Regions from separate parts of the Alkalihalobacillus phoenicis genome, predicted to be linked through region 2. Evidence: riboswitches for the same ligand, from Rfam matches in the RefSeq annotation. Region 2 holds a riboswitch; each other region holds the start of a gene.
The links. A riboswitch is a leader RNA that binds a small molecule or an ion and turns the genes downstream of it on or off. The one in region 2 is predicted to bind cyclic di-GMP.
Positions count from the first base shown of each region.

Region 1: linked by a shared signal. The riboswitch ahead of AA0017_RS00230 (EAL domain-containing protein) and the one ahead of AA0017_RS14885 (EAL domain-containing protein) in region 2 are both predicted to bind cyclic di-GMP.
Region 3: linked by a shared signal. The riboswitch ahead of AA0017_RS02965 (type II secretion system protein) and the one ahead of AA0017_RS14885 (EAL domain-containing protein) in region 2 are both predicted to bind cyclic di-GMP.

Region 1 covers NZ_CP154853.1:52,574-58,100, forward strand. Annotated here, with positions in the region: gene AA0017_RS00215 (flagellin) at 1-559, shown strand, start outside; gene AA0017_RS00220 (hypothetical protein) at 639-1,703, shown strand; gene AA0017_RS00225 (hypothetical protein) at 1,968-2,207, shown strand; cyclic di-GMP riboswitch class II at 2,543-2,626, shown strand; gene AA0017_RS00230 (EAL domain-containing protein) at 2,749-4,833, shown strand; gene AA0017_RS00235 (PilZ domain-containing protein) at 4,868-5,239, shown strand; gene AA0017_RS00240 (YjfB family protein) at 5,282-5,527, shown strand, end outside.
Region 2 covers NZ_CP154853.1:3,141,663-3,147,189, reverse strand. Annotated here, with positions in the region: gene AA0017_RS14900 (AAA family ATPase) at 1-1,767, shown strand, start outside; gene AA0017_RS14895 (hypothetical protein) at 1,745-2,653, shown strand; one part of gene AA0017_RS14890 (IS3 family transposase) at 2,864-3,140, shown strand; one part of gene AA0017_RS14890 (IS3 family transposase) at 3,140-4,026, shown strand; cyclic di-GMP riboswitch class I at 4,197-4,283, shown strand; gene AA0017_RS14885 (EAL domain-containing protein) at 4,376-5,527, shown strand, end outside.
Region 3 covers NZ_CP154853.1:667,501-673,027, forward strand. Annotated here, with positions in the region: gene AA0017_RS02960 (type II secretion system F family protein) at 1-935, shown strand, start outside; cyclic di-GMP riboswitch class II at 1,128-1,211, shown strand; gene AA0017_RS02965 (type II secretion system protein) at 1,301-1,741, shown strand; gene AA0017_RS02970 (prepilin peptidase) at 1,862-2,623, shown strand; gene pilM (type IV pilus biogenesis protein PilM) at 2,660-3,595, shown strand; gene AA0017_RS02980 (hypothetical protein) at 3,595-4,149, shown strand; gene pilO (type 4a pilus biogenesis protein PilO) at 4,146-4,895, shown strand; gene AA0017_RS02990 (hypothetical protein) at 5,325-5,527, shown strand, end outside.

The DNA.
Region 1 (5,527 bases), 1.8 Mb from region 2:
AACTGTTCCAAACGATAAGCAATTATCAGATGTGTCTGTAACTGTCAAAGATGGCGCTTTTGTTGTACAAAGTGGGTCTGAAGAAGCTAGTAGTAGTGTGAAATTTGATAATAGTGATGCTTCTCAATTATTAGGTCTTGCTGGGCAGAGCAGTACTGCACAAGGTGGCGGAGTTAGCTTCCAAATTGGTGCTAACCAAGGGCAAAATATTAAGTTAACAATTGAAGATATGCGTGCAGACGCTCTTGGAGTAGCTGATGTTGATCTTTCAACTCGTGAAGGTGCAGAATCAGCAATTACTAGCATCAATAGTGCGATTGAGTCTGTATCTAAGCAACGCTCTTCTCTAGGTGCAGTTCAAAACCGTTTAGAGCATACAATCTCTAACTTAAACAACTCAGCTGAAAACTTACAAGCTGCGGAATCTCGTATTCGTGACGTAGATATGGCGAAAGAAGTTATGGAGATGACAAAGAACAACATTCTTTCTCAAGCTTCTCAAGCAATGCTTGCACAAGCGAACCAAGCTCCACAAGCTGTATTACAGTTACTTGGATAATTTTAATATTTAACTTAAGGGAGACTCTAGTTATGCTAGGGTCTCTTTTTAATAAATTTTAATTGGAGTTGAAGGATATTTGGTTTTAAAATTAACAGATACAAAGACTTTAGCAGTTAAAGAATTGTGTTATGAATGTATTATGGGTGATAGAATTACTGAAATTCCAAAAGAACAATTCTCATTAAGTGTTGGTAAGTTAGCAACAGGGATAGGACGTACTATAATTTCACAAAATATTAATTGTTCTAATCAAAGGTATATTACGCTTAGTGCATTATATTTACTTAAAGCATTAGTTTTGGATTCAAATACAAAGTTATTATTAATGGATGAAGCAAAACAATATTTGAGAGATTTCTCTCTCACTGGTAGAATAGGGGAAATTGCACAAGGAATAAACTATATATTTTTTCAAGAGAGACTAAACTATATAGAAATAATAGATTACTATGAGTTTATAAAAAACCATACAAATGCTAAGCCTAAAGGTTCTCCTGATTTTATTATGATGACTTCATTGGGGCAATATGTCATTCTTGAATCAAAAGGAAGTTGGATTAATCATCAAAGAACGAACCTTAAAAGTACAATTAAAAAAGGGTTGGAACAATGTCAAAAGGGGAATATGTGGTTAGAAGATAAACTCAAGTTCTTAATGGTCTCTAAGGTTTACACTTCTGTAGTTCGTTTAAAAGATGATATTAATAAACAGTCGGAACTTATTTATGTTGACCCAAAATACAATGATAAAGTTAATAAGAAACCTGAGATTACTTTATTACACTATTCTACTTGGTTTTATTTTATTGGATTGAATACTATTGCAGTTAATTTAAAAGAACTTAAGTGGCTTAATTCTAATGATATTAAAAATATTAAACTAACTCAGGAACAGATTAATGGAATAGAATTTGTTTTATTTGATAAGACATCTACGGTAAGTAATTATCTAAATTGTCTATTTGCGTGTGAATCTAAAAGAATAAATATTCAATTTGGTTTGAGTAAAAACATTTGGGATTTTCTTTTTAATGGCAAAGGGTTTGAAGACAATGAGCGGAAGGAATTATTTAATTTAAAACCGTTCTCAGGAAAAGAATATGAGTTATTTAGAGATGGGACAATAATTAAATATAATTAGATTGACTGCTTTGGGATGAAGCTCCAGCCACTTTCAGAAGGTTTTTTGATAAGAAAAGAACAGTAGAATATGGATGAGTAATACTTAGAGTGGCCAAGTGAGGTTACTTTGTTTCTTTTTGAGCAAGTGAGCAATTTTTTGCTAGTACAATTGAAAGTGGTAAAATCTTATTGTGAACCTTTATTAATTATTCTATTGTTTTTACCGATCTATAATAGAATAAATCATAAATTCCGCAGCTAGCCACTCTAGGAGGACATATAAATGAACAAAGAAACCCAAGAACATAAAAAATCCCTAGAATCTCAACTACAATACGCAAAGCAACAAGACCAAATCTTAGCCAAAATAGAAGAAAAACTCCATAAAATGAAAGGAATAGCCGAATTCGCCCGTGATTTTCAGCTATCCATAAATGAAAAAAACAAACTAAACACCCGATTAAACGAATTAAAAGAAGAAGTATCTCTACTAGAGAAACAATTACAGCCTATTGTCCATTAGAACTGGAAGCTATAACTATCTCATTATTAGCAACAACCTCAAAGGCCTACTAAGTGAAGTCACTTATTGGGTCTACCAAAACGGAGCCAGCGGAATGCCTGGAGACTCCTGTGGGAATAGTGAAGGACGGGAGACCCCACAGCGATGAGCGAGGAGGCTCCCGACTCACCCGCGGAACGCGTAGGGCATGTAGCTGGCGGAGTAAACCAACTCCACCTTTTCTCGCTTTTTAGTATTCTCAAACTTATCAAAAAATGTTCACTGAATATCAATTGATCTTTAGTTTTTTAGTCCTGTAATAGAGTTAAGGATATTAGAGGATCTAGTAAAATATACATAGATTTGGGAGCGAGGAATGGCTATTTGTATGTGGGCACTTAAATAGCTGGGAGCGAGTAGTGCAACCGACCGTCAAGTTGAGGGTCTTTTTTTTATTTAAACAAACAGAAACAAGAGGGCAATTTGCTTTTGTCATTGCTTTTATTTTACAAAGATGATTACTTGGGGAGCTTTCTTAGAAAGAACATATGGGGGAATTCAAATGGTGGAGCAACAAGTAAGTTTAAAGGAAGAGGTTTTAAGGGAATTAAGAGATGTCAAATATGCGTTGGACCAATCCTCGATTGTGGCATTGACGGATCAGCGTGGTGTGATTCTTTATGCCAATGAGCAGTTTTGTAAAATTTCTCAGTATTCATTGGAGGAACTACTTGGTCAAAATCACCGTATTTTAAATTCAGGTTATCATACTGCTACTTTTTTTAAAGAAATGTGGAAAACGATTGCAAGGGGAGACACGTGGAAAGGGGAAATACGAAATCGGGCGAAGGATGGTTCTTATTATTGGGTCGATACGACGATTGTCCCTTTTTTAAATGAACAAGGAAAACCTTATCAGTATGTTTCTATTCGAAACGATATCACGATCCAAAAACAGATGGAAGAAGATATTCGCAAAAGTGAAGAGAAATATCGCTTGATTACCGAGAATTCCTCTGATCTAATTGTGACGCTCGATTCAAACATGAATGTGCTTTATTGTTCGCCTTCATCGATTCCGTTTTTAGGGGAGCGTCTAGAAGGAGAAGCCAAGACGAATTTACTCGATTGGATTCATATAGAAGACCGCAAACATTTTAGTGAGGGAATGTCCCGAATGAGTGGGGCGGAATGGACATCTACTGAATTAGAATTTCGGATTCAACGAAAATCAGGACAGTATATTGATGCGGAAGCGAAGTTAAATCCGATTTATAATGAGCAGGAAAAAAGTGAGTATTTTTTATTAGTGATTCGTGATGTGACCGCGCGGAAAAAGAATGAACGCTTAATCTATCAATTGGCCTATCACGATACATTGACAGAATTGCCAAATCGTCGTTTTTTTATTGACCGCTTACGGAAAGAAATACAAAACCTGAAGCACTCCCACCTCCAATTGGCGGTTTTATATATCGATGTTGATAAATATAAATACATCAATGATTCATACGGGCATGAGGTCGGTGACTTAGCCTTAATTGAAGTAGCTAAGCGGATTAGGCAATGCCTGCGTTCTTCTGATATCGTCGCCCGAATTGGCGGAGACGAATTTACAATTTTACTTACTAGTTTATCTAGCAAAAAAGAAGTAGAGGTCGTTTCACAACGAATTATTGAGAGCTTTCGAGACCCTGTTGAAATTGGAGAAAGAATGGTTGAACTTTCGTGTAGTGTTGGGATTTCCCTCTTTCCTTCTGACGGAAATAGTGTCGATGAATTGTTAAAAAGAGCGGATATTTCCCTTTATACGGTCAAAGCACAAGGAGGAAATAACTTTCTTTTCTTTCATTCCGATATGGAAGAACGCTCATTGGAACGAATTTTGATCGAAAATGAGCTACGGAAGGCGATTCAGCAAGAGCAGTTTTATATAGAGTATCAGCCTAAAAAAAATATCGAGACAGGAGCTTTAATTGGGATGGAAGCCCTTGTCCGTTGGGAGCACCCAGAATTAGGCAGGATTGCCCCGAATAAGTTTATTCCGATTGCAGAAGAAACTGGTTTAATAATCCCACTTGGTGAATGGGTCCTTAGAGAGGGTTGCAAGCAAAATAAAAAGTGGCAAAACCAAGGGCACTCACCTTTAACATTATCGGTCAATTTGTCGACCCGCCAATTCTCGCAACCGAATTTAGCTGAGAAGATTAAAATGATCCTTGATGAGACCGAATTAGATGCAAAATGGTTGGAATTAGAAGTGACAGAAAGTATTATGATTGATTTAGATAATACGGTCCAGACGCTTCAAGAAATTCGCGATTTAGGTGTTCATATTTCAATTGATGATTTTGGGACTGGCTATAGCTCGTTTAGTTATATTAAACATCTTCCTGTCGATACGTTAAAAATCGATGCGTCCTTTATACGTGACATTCATGTAAATAAAGAAAGCTTGGCGATTGTTAAAGGAATTGTTGATATTGCCCAAGCATTAAATATGAATGTCATCGCAGAAGGAATTGAAAGCCAAGAACAGTTGATTAGTTTAAGTGAACAAGGCTGTAGCCAAGGGCAAGGATTTTTATTTAGCCACCCTTTATCAAACAATGAATTTGAAGACTATTTGAATGCCCAACTAAATTAGTTGAAAAGAAATATTTACATAAGGGGTGTGAGGAATGAAATATCCAGCCGATGGGATTTTTAAACGGAATGAAGGGTTTCGATTGCTTTTTAAAGAGCCGCTCGTTGGAACGATGAGTATTAAGAGTATTCAAGGTATAGGGGTGGAAAGTAATACAGGAGCGATTCAAATCATCGATATGAGTTTAAAAGGGATGAAAATCATTTCAGAACTTCAGCTTCCTGTTGCAACGGAAATTTTGCTGAAGTTTATGATTCTTGATCAACCGTTTCGTCTAAGGGGTGAGCTCATTTGGAGGAAGGATCGTCAGCAAAGCTGTATGTACGGGGTCGAGTTTGAGCCACATTCTTATTCGGAAAAAGAGTTATTAGATGCCTTAAAAAAATATGTAGTGGTGAATAAGTAGGTTGTAGAAGAGGACCTTTATCTAGACGGAATGCTGTTTTTTATGTATAATTTACCAAATAAAGAAGGGCGATTGGATTCCATTCGTCTGCGTTTTCAGCGGGTAAGATCATTCAGCCATTTTTGTTTTACAATCAAATGGGAGGGTTCTAAAATCGATATTCCACTATTATCAATCGCTCTAAATCAAGGCAAGGTTCAGCAACAAGTAGGAGTTTCTTTATTAAAACAAAACTTAGGGCAAGCTGAGCAGCAAGGTCAAGCGATCCAAAAATTGATGAGCTCAGCC
Region 2 (5,527 bases):
GGAATCGACCGAGTACAACAAAACTGGGAAGAAAGTATGGAGAAGTTAAAGGATACAAAAGAAACATTAGGCTCTGCTGAGATTAATATGAAACAAAAAAAGCAATTACTCTCTTTATCAAAAAATGCTTTAGACCGTTTTTTGGATAATAAAAAGCGCTTAGAATCGGGTGCTAAGCTTTATATAGAATCTTTATTGCACCTAGAAGTTCATTATCAGAAGGAAAAAGAACAGTTTGAAGATATTATGGAACGAATAAGCAGTGAGATTGAAGAAGAACAGGAGCTTTTAGTAGTTAAAGAAAACGAGCAAGAACAAAATAGATTCGAATTAAAAAAAGGCAAGAGTGAGAATGAGTTACTCTCGCAAAGGTTAGAAACCGAACGAGAGAAAGAGAATCGATTAACTGAAACGATTAAAGAAAATGAAGATATTATAAATCGATTAGAGAAAGAACTATCTGTTATTTTGGAGCGAAAACAATATATTCGTCGAACAGAAGAACAAGTCTACGGTGAATTAGAGGCTTTGAACAGAGCTCAAAAAGAAACAGCTGAGTTATTTAATTTAGTCAAAAAGAGGCTAGATGAAGTGTCCGTTGAATGGCAAGCGGTTGTTGAAGAGATAACAAGCCTTAAACAAGAAATACAAGTTGATAAAGAGGCGGCCCTTACTCACGAAGAGCGATTAGCAACCTATAAGAGTAGTTACGTTGTGCAGAATAAGATTGAGAGATTAGAAAACGAATTAAAGACCAATCGAAACGAACATATTGATATAGAAAGAAGATTAACTGAGTTATCTCAGGAACTAAAACAGTTAGAGCAAAACCGTGATTTATCAGAGAGACAAATAGATTCATTGAATTTTTTTAAAACGAAAAGAATCGAAGCATACCCTCTTCGTGAATTAGTAGAGTTAGATGAACAGGCGAAACTAAAGGATGAACATCGGTTTGATGCGATCAAATACACGATATTTTTTGAAGGGAAGAGCATTAAACCACCAAATGATCTTTATCATGTCCCGCTAATGAAGTTAATTCCTGACCGTTCCGTCACTCATCTCTCTTCGCTTCATTTAAAGATCAAAAGTGGAATGGGTGCAAAAGAGCATTTAGCGATGAAAGCCTTATGGTGGATTGAACAACTGTTTGTCCAAGGGGAAGTAAAGATTGAAAATGGAATCTTAGTTGATTCATTAGGATATAGAGGTCCGCAAGAAAAAGAGCGTTTTATTTTAAGTGACAAAGCTTTACTGGCGAGAAAACAAGTGGTCATCCAGCAGATTAAACTAGCTAATGAAGACAAAATAAAATTAGATGAGAGCATGGAACAGTCTACTAAAGCTCTCCGGGACTTGAATAGCATTATACATCGTGTGAAGGAATCAGAGGCGTTTATGACGTTGGAAGAAGAACGAAGAGTACGATTGGAAAAGTTAGCTGGAAAGATTGAACAAAAGGAAGTATTGGAGTCCGAGCAAAGAGAGTTGGACGTGAAAAAAGAAAAGTTAATCCATCAGAAAATCGAGCAAGAAAATGTACTGAATGAATTAGAAAAGGAAGAACAGTTTTATAAAGAGCTTGGACAAATGTCAGATAAATACGAAAAGCTTCATAGCTTAAGGGAAAGAACGGCAAGTGATCGAAACGACTTGGACGAGCAAAAGCAACTTACGAAAGAACTGGATCAACAAGAAGAGGCTTTAGAAGCTAAGATTAGACGGTTGGAACGGAAAAGCAGTGGAATCCAAGAATCAAATTGATTCGGTGCACGATAGAATAAAAGCTAAAGGAAATCAGCTCCAAAGCTATCAAGAAGATTTAGAACTAAACAAAGAACAGATAATCAAATGTATCCAAGAGCTGAATGAAATGAAGGGCCTTGTTGCTGAAATTTATGATGAGTGCTCATCTAAGTTAGAAGGTGGGGAGTTATTAACGCTTGCGAAGTTACGTAATAACAGTGAATTAGGGAAAGCTAATTTCGATTGGGCCCGCTCTGAAGATGGGATTGACCCAGCAGCAGAGGCAAACTATGAAACGATAAATGAGGAATATGAGCGATTAGCTAATGAGTATAATCGAACAAAGCTATTGCTTGAGCAAGATACAGCACGGACACAAGAGCTAAAGAATAACCTAGAGATCACGATAAACATGCGAGTTCTAGAAATTCAACAGCGCTTTAAAATGTATATGAATGAATTTCAATTTGAAGGGGATGTTAGTTGGGAATCCTATGAGGACCGAAGACAACGGACACTTTTTAAACTATACATTAAAGCAAGAAAAGAAGGGCATAAAGGAGCCTTAGAGGATGTAAGTGTCAAAGCACGTGGGGGGAAAGTGGGAAAAGGGGTATCTGGTGGAGAAGAATCACTTAGTTCCCTTCTATTTGCTTTAGCACTCCTACAAAACTTACAAACGACCCCAGGTTTTATTGTCCTTGATGAGTTTGATAGTGCGTTAGATGAAAATAGAAAAGTAAAAGTATTTGATTTATATGTGGAACAGTTGCAACGAAAACTCATTATTTTAACGCCAAAGTCACATGAATCAACATACCATAGCCGTTTTTCAAAAGCGTTTATCGTCAAACATGACCCAACTATTCCGAAAAGCAATGTGGTAGGGATTGTGAAGGCTTAAGTATAGCCATACAAGCATATAAATAAAGTAGGGATTACAGAACGATAAATAGCTATCTTAGCAATTGAAAACAATTTATATAAAAAGTGATGAGCACAAAAAGCTACATCACTTTTTTATTATAATAAACTAACCTAAATTATTGGGACACTATAAAACACCTTCGAAATGGTACACTTAAACAAAGTACTAATTCGGAGGTGTTTTTGCATGGGCAAAAACGTATATTCAAATGAGGTTAAGTGGTCAGTTGTGAAAGATAAGATGAGTGGTCAGTTTACTAACCGTGAGATCATGGAGAAGTATGGGATTAAAAATGTATCCCAAATCAAAACGTGGATGAAGTGGTATCGTGAAAATCAGGTTCATCGATTCGAACAACCAATAGGAAAACAATATTCATATGGTCATGGGCCTGACAGTTCAAGTAATGAAGAGAAGAAAGAACGTCAAATGAATCACTTAAAACAGGAAAATGAAATCTTAAAAAAGTATTTGGAGATCGAAAAGGAGTTGAGAAAGAAATCGTCCTCCAACTAGTCCAGACTTTACGAAAAAAATATACAGTATCAGCTATTTTATCAGCTTTAAATGTTCCCAGATCCACCTATTATCGCTGGGCATCTGCGCAATCAGTCGAGTTGTCTAAGGAAGAGGAAACGATTATTTACCTTTGTGAAAAAACAAAGTATCGATATGGTCATCGTAAAATCAAGGAGCTACTAAAACGTGACTATCTGATCAAATTAAACCGCAATACCGTTCAACGGATCATGCAGAAATACCACCTTCAATGTAGAGTCAAGCAAAAAAGAAGGTGGAAAGCTCAAGGGGAATCTGTCGTTATCGCGCCAAACTTATTACAGCGAGAGTTTCACGCAAGCAAGCCTAACCAAAAGTGGGTAACGGATATTACCTACATTCAATATGGTCCAGACACCTTATATTTATCAACGATCATAGACTTGTTTAATAATCAAATCGTTGCTTATAAGCTTTATACTCATCAACAAATCCCTTTGGTGATTGATACCTTGGATGAAGCACTAGAAAAGCGAGGGAACCCTAAAGGAGTCATCATCCATTCCGATCAAGGAAGTGTCTATTCTTCTTATGCTTATCAAAATCGGATAAAAGAAAAGCATTTAGTCAGTAGTATGTCACGCCGGGGAAACTGTTGGGACAACGCTGTCATTGAATCTTTCCATTCGAACCTGAAATCAGAAGAATTTCAGTATGTTAAATTCAATTCTTTGTCTTTAGAAGAAGTAAAGGATCGTGTAGATCAATTTATGAGGTATTATAACGAAGAGCGTATCCAAGAAAAATTAGGCTACCACACACCAATAGAGTTTGGTGATATGGCAGCCTAAGAAGGTGTTTTATTACTGTCTCAAATGACTAGGTCAGTCTATAAACCCAATTTCTTTTATCCCTGAGAGAAGAGAGAGTAATATTGGGAAATTTACATCTTTATAGTTAATTAATGGTTGTTATAGTGGGTAAAAATACCTATAATGTAAGTAGGTATAAAACGGTTTCAAATTGATAAAGGCAAACTCATCGAAAGGTGGGGACGCAAAGCTATAGGGACTAACGGATCTTGATCCTATGTCAGCCAGTTACCGAATTCCCACATTAGTGCTTATTTTTAAAAGTGGCTTGCTCGGTTTCTTCGAGTGGGTCACTTTTTTTATAAAAACGAGAAGGAGGCTCAGGGATATGGTCCAAAAAAGGGATGATTCAAAAGATAATGGAGTGTCAACTAAATATATTCAACAGTTATCATCAAGTTTTGCTATATTGGAAAATATAACAGAAGGAGTTCTGGTCTTAGACGAACATTGGTGTATTATATACGTCAATCATAAAGTTGAGAGGTTTGTTGGGAAAACAAATGATGAGCTTATTGGTAATATTCTTTGGGATTTATTCCCTGAATCAAAAGTAGATAGTAATTTTAGTAAGTACGCACATCAGGCAATGGCAAAACAAGTTCCCGTTGTGTTTGAAGAATATTTTAAACCAGCGAATGTATGGCTAAAAGTTAGAGTGATACCTTGGAATAAGGGGTTAATTTGTTATTCATTTAATATTACTGAGCGCAAAAGCTTTGAGAGATCAATTGATTATATTGCTTTTCATGACTTTTTAACAGATTTACCTAACCGCAGGTATTTTGAAAAGAAGTTACAACAAATAATAGAGGAGTCGAATCAAAACAAAAGCTCCTTTGCTTTGATCTCATTAGATATGGATCGATTTAAAAATATTAATGATACATTGGGACATCATATCGGTGATCAATTAGTCATACAAATGGCTGGAACATTAATTCAACAAATGGGTTTAAAAGGATTTATTGCCAGGCTAGGAGGCGATGAATTTGCCGTCATTTTAGATAAGCAGTTCCAGACCGAAAAAGTGGTAGATAAGATAGTTAAAGATTTTATTACTCATTTAGAAGAATGTCCTTTTAAGATATCTGATCATGAATTTTATGTAACGGTTAGTTTAGGAATCAGTTTTTATCCACAACATGGTACAGATGTTCAATCCTTATTAAAAAAAGCTGATATCGCTTTATATCGGTCAAAAGAACAAGGTCGAGATACATATCGAATTTATCATCCGGACATGGATATCGACAGTTATAAAAGGTTTTCGCTTGAAAAAGACCTGCGTATGGCGATTGAAGGAAACAAGTTAGAATTGTATTATCAACCACGAGTGCAAGCAGATTCTGGAAAAATGATAGCGGCAGAAGCACTTGTTCGTTGGAGACATCCGGAATGGGGGATGGTCTTACCGAAAGATTTTATTTCAATAGCGGAAGAGTCTGGACTTATATTCCCACTGACATATTGGGTTTTA
Region 3 (5,527 bases), 2.4 Mb from region 2:
AAACGACGAGTAAGGCATTAAAGGGAGCATTAGCAGGGGTAACAGAGGATGTAAACAGTGGAATCTCTTTATCAGAAGCAACGAAAAAGCATCCCGCGATTTTTCCAGAATTATTTGTGAATATGGTTTATGCCGGAGAAATGGGTGGAAATCTCGATGATATTTTAGAACGGCTTGCCGATGATTATGAAAAGCAGTATCGAACGAAACAAAAAATCACTGCCGCGATGACCTATCCACTCGTAGTTAGTTTATTTGCGTTAGTAGTAGTTGTTTTTCTCTTAACCGTTATCGTTCCGATGTTTGCTAGTATGTTTGCCAACATGAATCAGCAACTCCCGTTAATTACAATTATTGTCATGAGAGCTGGTGAAATGATTAGTGAATTCTGGTGGCTTCTGTTAGGAATGGGGATCATAATCGGAACGATGCTCGTCTTGGTTAAAAATGATCGGAAATATCGCTATTATTTTGATCTATTTATTTTGAAAATTCCTGTACTTGGGAAACTTGTTCAAAAAGCAGTATTAGCCCGAATTACAAGGCTTTTAAGTTCTCTTTTTGCTAGCTCGGTGCCGATTATAAATGCCGTTGAGGTTGTGGAAAGAATTGTTGATAATGAGGTCGTGAATCGAGTCTTAAAAGATGCTCGCCTTCATCTCGAAAAAGGAGAATCGATTGCTGTTCCTATGAAAGCTCATTGGGTGTTCCCGCCACTCGTTACTCAACTGATAACAGTAGGCGAAAGAACTGGTACTTTGGATACGATGTTGGAAAAAGTGGCAGATTATTACGAAGCTGAAGTCGATACCGGAACCGACCAATTAAAAGCGTTTATCGAACCCGTCATGATTGTAGGACTAGCCGTCATTGTCGGTACAATCGTCATGGCGATAATCATTCCGATGTTTACTCTTTTTCAACATATTGGGTAAAAAACTTCTGTGATGAAGATAAGCGGAAAAAGCTTTATCTTAGGCAGTCAATCTTTTTTATTTTTGAATAAAAAAGACTAGACAAATAGACCTAATTTAGATAAGATTCTCTTAGATTCATTTTGTTCGATATATTGAATAAACAAATTAAAATAGCTAACTCTTAATGGTTTAATAGCTTTTTTAACAACTTATAAAATTGGATGTGTTGATCGATTATCTGTATGTGGGCACTTGGATAGTCAGGAGCAAGTAGTGCAACCGGCCAAGTTTGTAAATAAAGTAATTGGCCTTTTTGTATGGACAATTACAAACACAATCTTAGCATCAAAAACAATACCAATTATTATGAGGAGGAAAAAAGGATGAAAAAGTTATTACAAAGAGTAAAAAACGAACGAGGATTGACATTAGTTGAATTACTAGCAGTCGTTGTTATTTTAGGGATCATTGCAGCTATTGCTATTCCGAGTATTGGAAATATTATTGAGAATAGTAAGAAGGATGCAGCGGTAGCGAATGCTCAGCAGATTTTGAGTGCTGCGACGTTGTATAAGGCTGGGACTAGTGGGGCGTCAGGAGATTTAGCTCATAATGTTTTAGGTGATTACTTAGATGGAGGAGTTGTTACAGATCCCTGGGATACTAGTGAAGATGGTAACATTGATGATTATACAGTGACTGTTGGGGCTGGCACAAATGGTGCCGATGCTGTATCTATTAATTTTTCAGGAGAATGTGAAATAAACGAGAAAACTTCTCAAGAGCTTACTTCATTAGGTAGAGAGGCGTGCACTACCGAATAGTAAACTAAATTTAATCTATATAATAGTAATAGTCTTAAAATAAAAGACAAAAAGCCTATCCTTACAGATAGGCTTTTTCCATAAAATCTTTCAACTAGTCATTAAAAAGGAGGAGCGGGTGTGGAGCTGTTTATCATTATCTATTTAGCGGTACTCGGGCTTTGTTTAGGCTCGTTTTATAATGTAGTCGGTTTGCGGTTGCCTAACGGAAATTTATTCACTCGAGCTCGTTCTTATTGTCCGAGCTGTGATCGAACTTTACAAGCACAGGATTTATACCCGCTTTTCTCTTATCTATTTTTGCGGGGGAAATGTCGGAGCTGTCAGGCACCGATTTCTCCGCTTTATCCACTGATTGAACTGAGTACAGCGACTTTATTTGTTTTTGCTTTTTGGCAATTCGGGTTTGATTTGGAGCTTCTTGTCGCTCTCCTATTAATCTCGTTATTGATGATTATTATCGTGACGGACATCCGATATATGCTGATTCCCAATAAGCTATTGCTCTTTTTTAGTCCTTTTTTTATCGGGCTTCGGTTGTTTGTTGTCCCTTTTGAACATTGGTGGGAGCTACCTTTAGGAGCGGCTGTTGGGTTTGGTTTATTACTCTTAATCGCTGTCATTAGTAAAGGCGGCATGGGCGGTGGCGATGTGAAATTATTCGCCCTTCTTGGTGCAACCCTTGGTTTTGAATTGGTTTTGTTAGCGTTTATTTTCTCCTGTTTTTTTGGTGCGGCGATTGGTGGAGTTTTGATGCTAACTGGAAAAATAAAGCGAAAACAACCGATTCCGTTTGGTCCCTTTATCGTACTCGGCACATTACTCAGTTATTTTTACGGACATGACTTGATTCAGTGGTATTTGCATATAAGTGGTTTTTAACAAAAAGAGAGATCATTAAAGTTCGGAGTGAACAGTATGGGGTTTTTATCATTATTTAAACAAAAGCGTCGTCATGCCCTGATTTTAAAAGATCATGTGATTCGATACATAGGAAGTACAAAGCCTGAGCATGAATCAATTACAACAATCGATGAGATTATTTTACCAGCAGGGCTTATCCATGACGGATTAATTGTGCAAGAGGAAGAGTTAATAGAGTTACTTAGCCCATATATCGAAAAGTGGGGGTTGAAAAACGAAAAAATCCAAATTTGTATTCCTGACAGTCAGCTCATTATTCGTCGTCACCAAGTTAAAAAAGGTCTAAGTAAGGAAGAGATTAAAGGACAACTTTATCATGAACTTGGTGAAACGTTGCTTTTACCATGGGAGGATCCGATTTTTGATGTTCATACGATTGAAAAAGGAAAAAAAGAGGATGAGGTTTTATTATTTGCTGTCCAGGAGAAAGTTGTTCAGCAATTGATTCTTTTTTTCGGAAAGTTGTCCATTGAACTGAATGCCCTCGATGTTCGTTCTCTTTGTAGTTACCGTTTGTTTTCGGAGCAATTTACGTGTGAGGAACAAGAGGAACAGCTTTTAGTACAAATGGATCAACATTCTTTGACGTTTACTGTTTTTCAAAAGGGACGGCCGTTGTTTTTTAGACATATTTTTCAAGAGTCGGTCGAATTTATGGCTGAAGAGGATCCTGTTTTTTCTTATGTCGAACAGGCCTATCAAGAGATTGAACGGGTGATTAACTTTTATCGTTTCAATGTTAGAGTCGGGAAAGGAAAATACTCTCATCTCTTCTTATGTGGCGATCATCAGAACCTATCAGACTTAAAAAATTATTTAGCCGAACAGTTAGATTTTCCTGTCATCCAGTATAAAAAGCTGGCTGAAGATGAGTCTAATGCTCGCTACTATGACAGTTATGGGCTTGTTTTGAAAAAAGAGGTGCATTGATGCTTGAGGTAAATTTACTCCCTGAAAAACGAAAACGTGATATAACGCCACTGTTTATCTTCCTAATTATTTTATTGTATCTCATCTTTATGGTCGTCTTTACAATGAATCAGGCACAGCATGCTAAAACAAAGGTAGTTGACAATCAGCAACTATTAAATGAAGTTCAACTCGAGATCGCAACGCTCAACCAGAGTTCGACAGCCCTGAATATGTCGGAAGAGAAAAAATGGAATATGGCTGTATTAAGGTTAGAAAAAGACATTTCTTATGTGCCGAGTGTGATGCAAGAGATGGTTCGCTTATTGCCGGCTAATGTTGTTTTTTTCGACTTTCAACTGAATGGACCTTTATTTATTGAAATGAATGTCGAGTTTGAACAAACAGAGGAAATGGCTGCTTATCAAAATGAGTTGAAACAGTCAGAGGTCGTCGACGAGGTTTGGGTTTTAGAAGTGAGGACAGAAGAAGGGGCAGATGACCGTTCTTATACAGCAACTTTTCAAGTCCAGTTAAATCAAGCTAACTTAGAAAAATTAGGTGAGAGCAAATGAGATTATTTTGGCCTAAAAAAAGAATTTTATTTTTGGTGCTCTTTTTTTCGCTCGTCCTTTTAGTTCATTTGTATTTGTATTTTTCGCTCGTTCGACCACATAGTGAACAGGCGGCAAGGATAGATGAGCAGTTGAAGGTGGAGCAAGAGACGTTGCAACTTTTGGTTGGAAGAGAGGCACAACAAGATGTTGACGTTGAACTTGAATACAATGTAGAGCAATTACAGGAAAAGCTTCCAAGTGAGCCATGGCAAGACTATTTTTTCGTTTTGTTAAACGGAATTAGTGAGAATACGTCGACTGAGATTCGTTCTATGACAGTGGAGACACAAGCTAGTGCCGATTTGTCTGGAGCGATTATCGCTGAGATGGAAGAAAATGAAACGGAATTAAATGAGATAAATGAAGAAGTAGATGTGAATAACGAGAGTGACAGTGTTAATCAGCAATTTGACGAAGAACTGGCTGTAGTTGAAGGACTTGCATCATTTCGGTTATCTCTTCAGTTAGAAGCACCGAATTATAATAGTCTCATTTCGTTTGTGGAAGACTTGCAGCAGCTCGATCGAATTGTTAAAGTAGACAGTTTTAATTTTAGAGAAACGAATGATGGTGAGGAGAGCCAACTCACTGCCTCACTAGTCGTTTCAACATTCTATTATCCTGAAATGGTAGAAATCGCTTCAGAATACGAACCAAACATCAATTATTCGAATCGCTCGGAGAAAGAGGATCCTTTTCGTTAAGCGAATCTTGATTAATGGAAGAGTCTAGAGGAAATAAACGTCACATTTTAAAGCTGATGAGAGTCGAAAGCTGACATCTCGTTGGCTTTTTTGTTGTTTGCTTTTGAAGTGGAGATTATTCGTAACATAAAATGGGCAAAGCTGAGGTTAAGGTACGAATAGTGGTTGATAGGTAATGAAAAATTGTGATAGCGAAGATTACGGTGCGAATAATGATTAATAGGTAATGAAAAAACAGCAAAGCAAAGACTAGGGTACGAATACCAAGCAATGGGTCATAAAACTCTCACAGCCATTCATTTAATCTGCTATCATATCCTCTGCACAAAAGAATCCTATTTTTGAAAATATTTTTGAATTCTAGTTCTATCATCCCCTTAAGTTTAATAGAATAGATTTAAGAAGATAACGTGAAAGGGGATCTTTTTCATGGGAAGCGAACAGGAGAAGCGGACGATTTCAATAAAACTCAATCAGCCAGTGAAGAAGGTGGATTTGTCTAGTAAACAAGTAACAAACCGACAGCTGCAACAACAAATCGAAGAACGACAAGAAGTGCAGCCGATAAAAGTGGAAAAAAAGAAAGAAGGAAAAGAAAAAGCCCAAAAGAAAACGCAGTTATCTGATGAAAT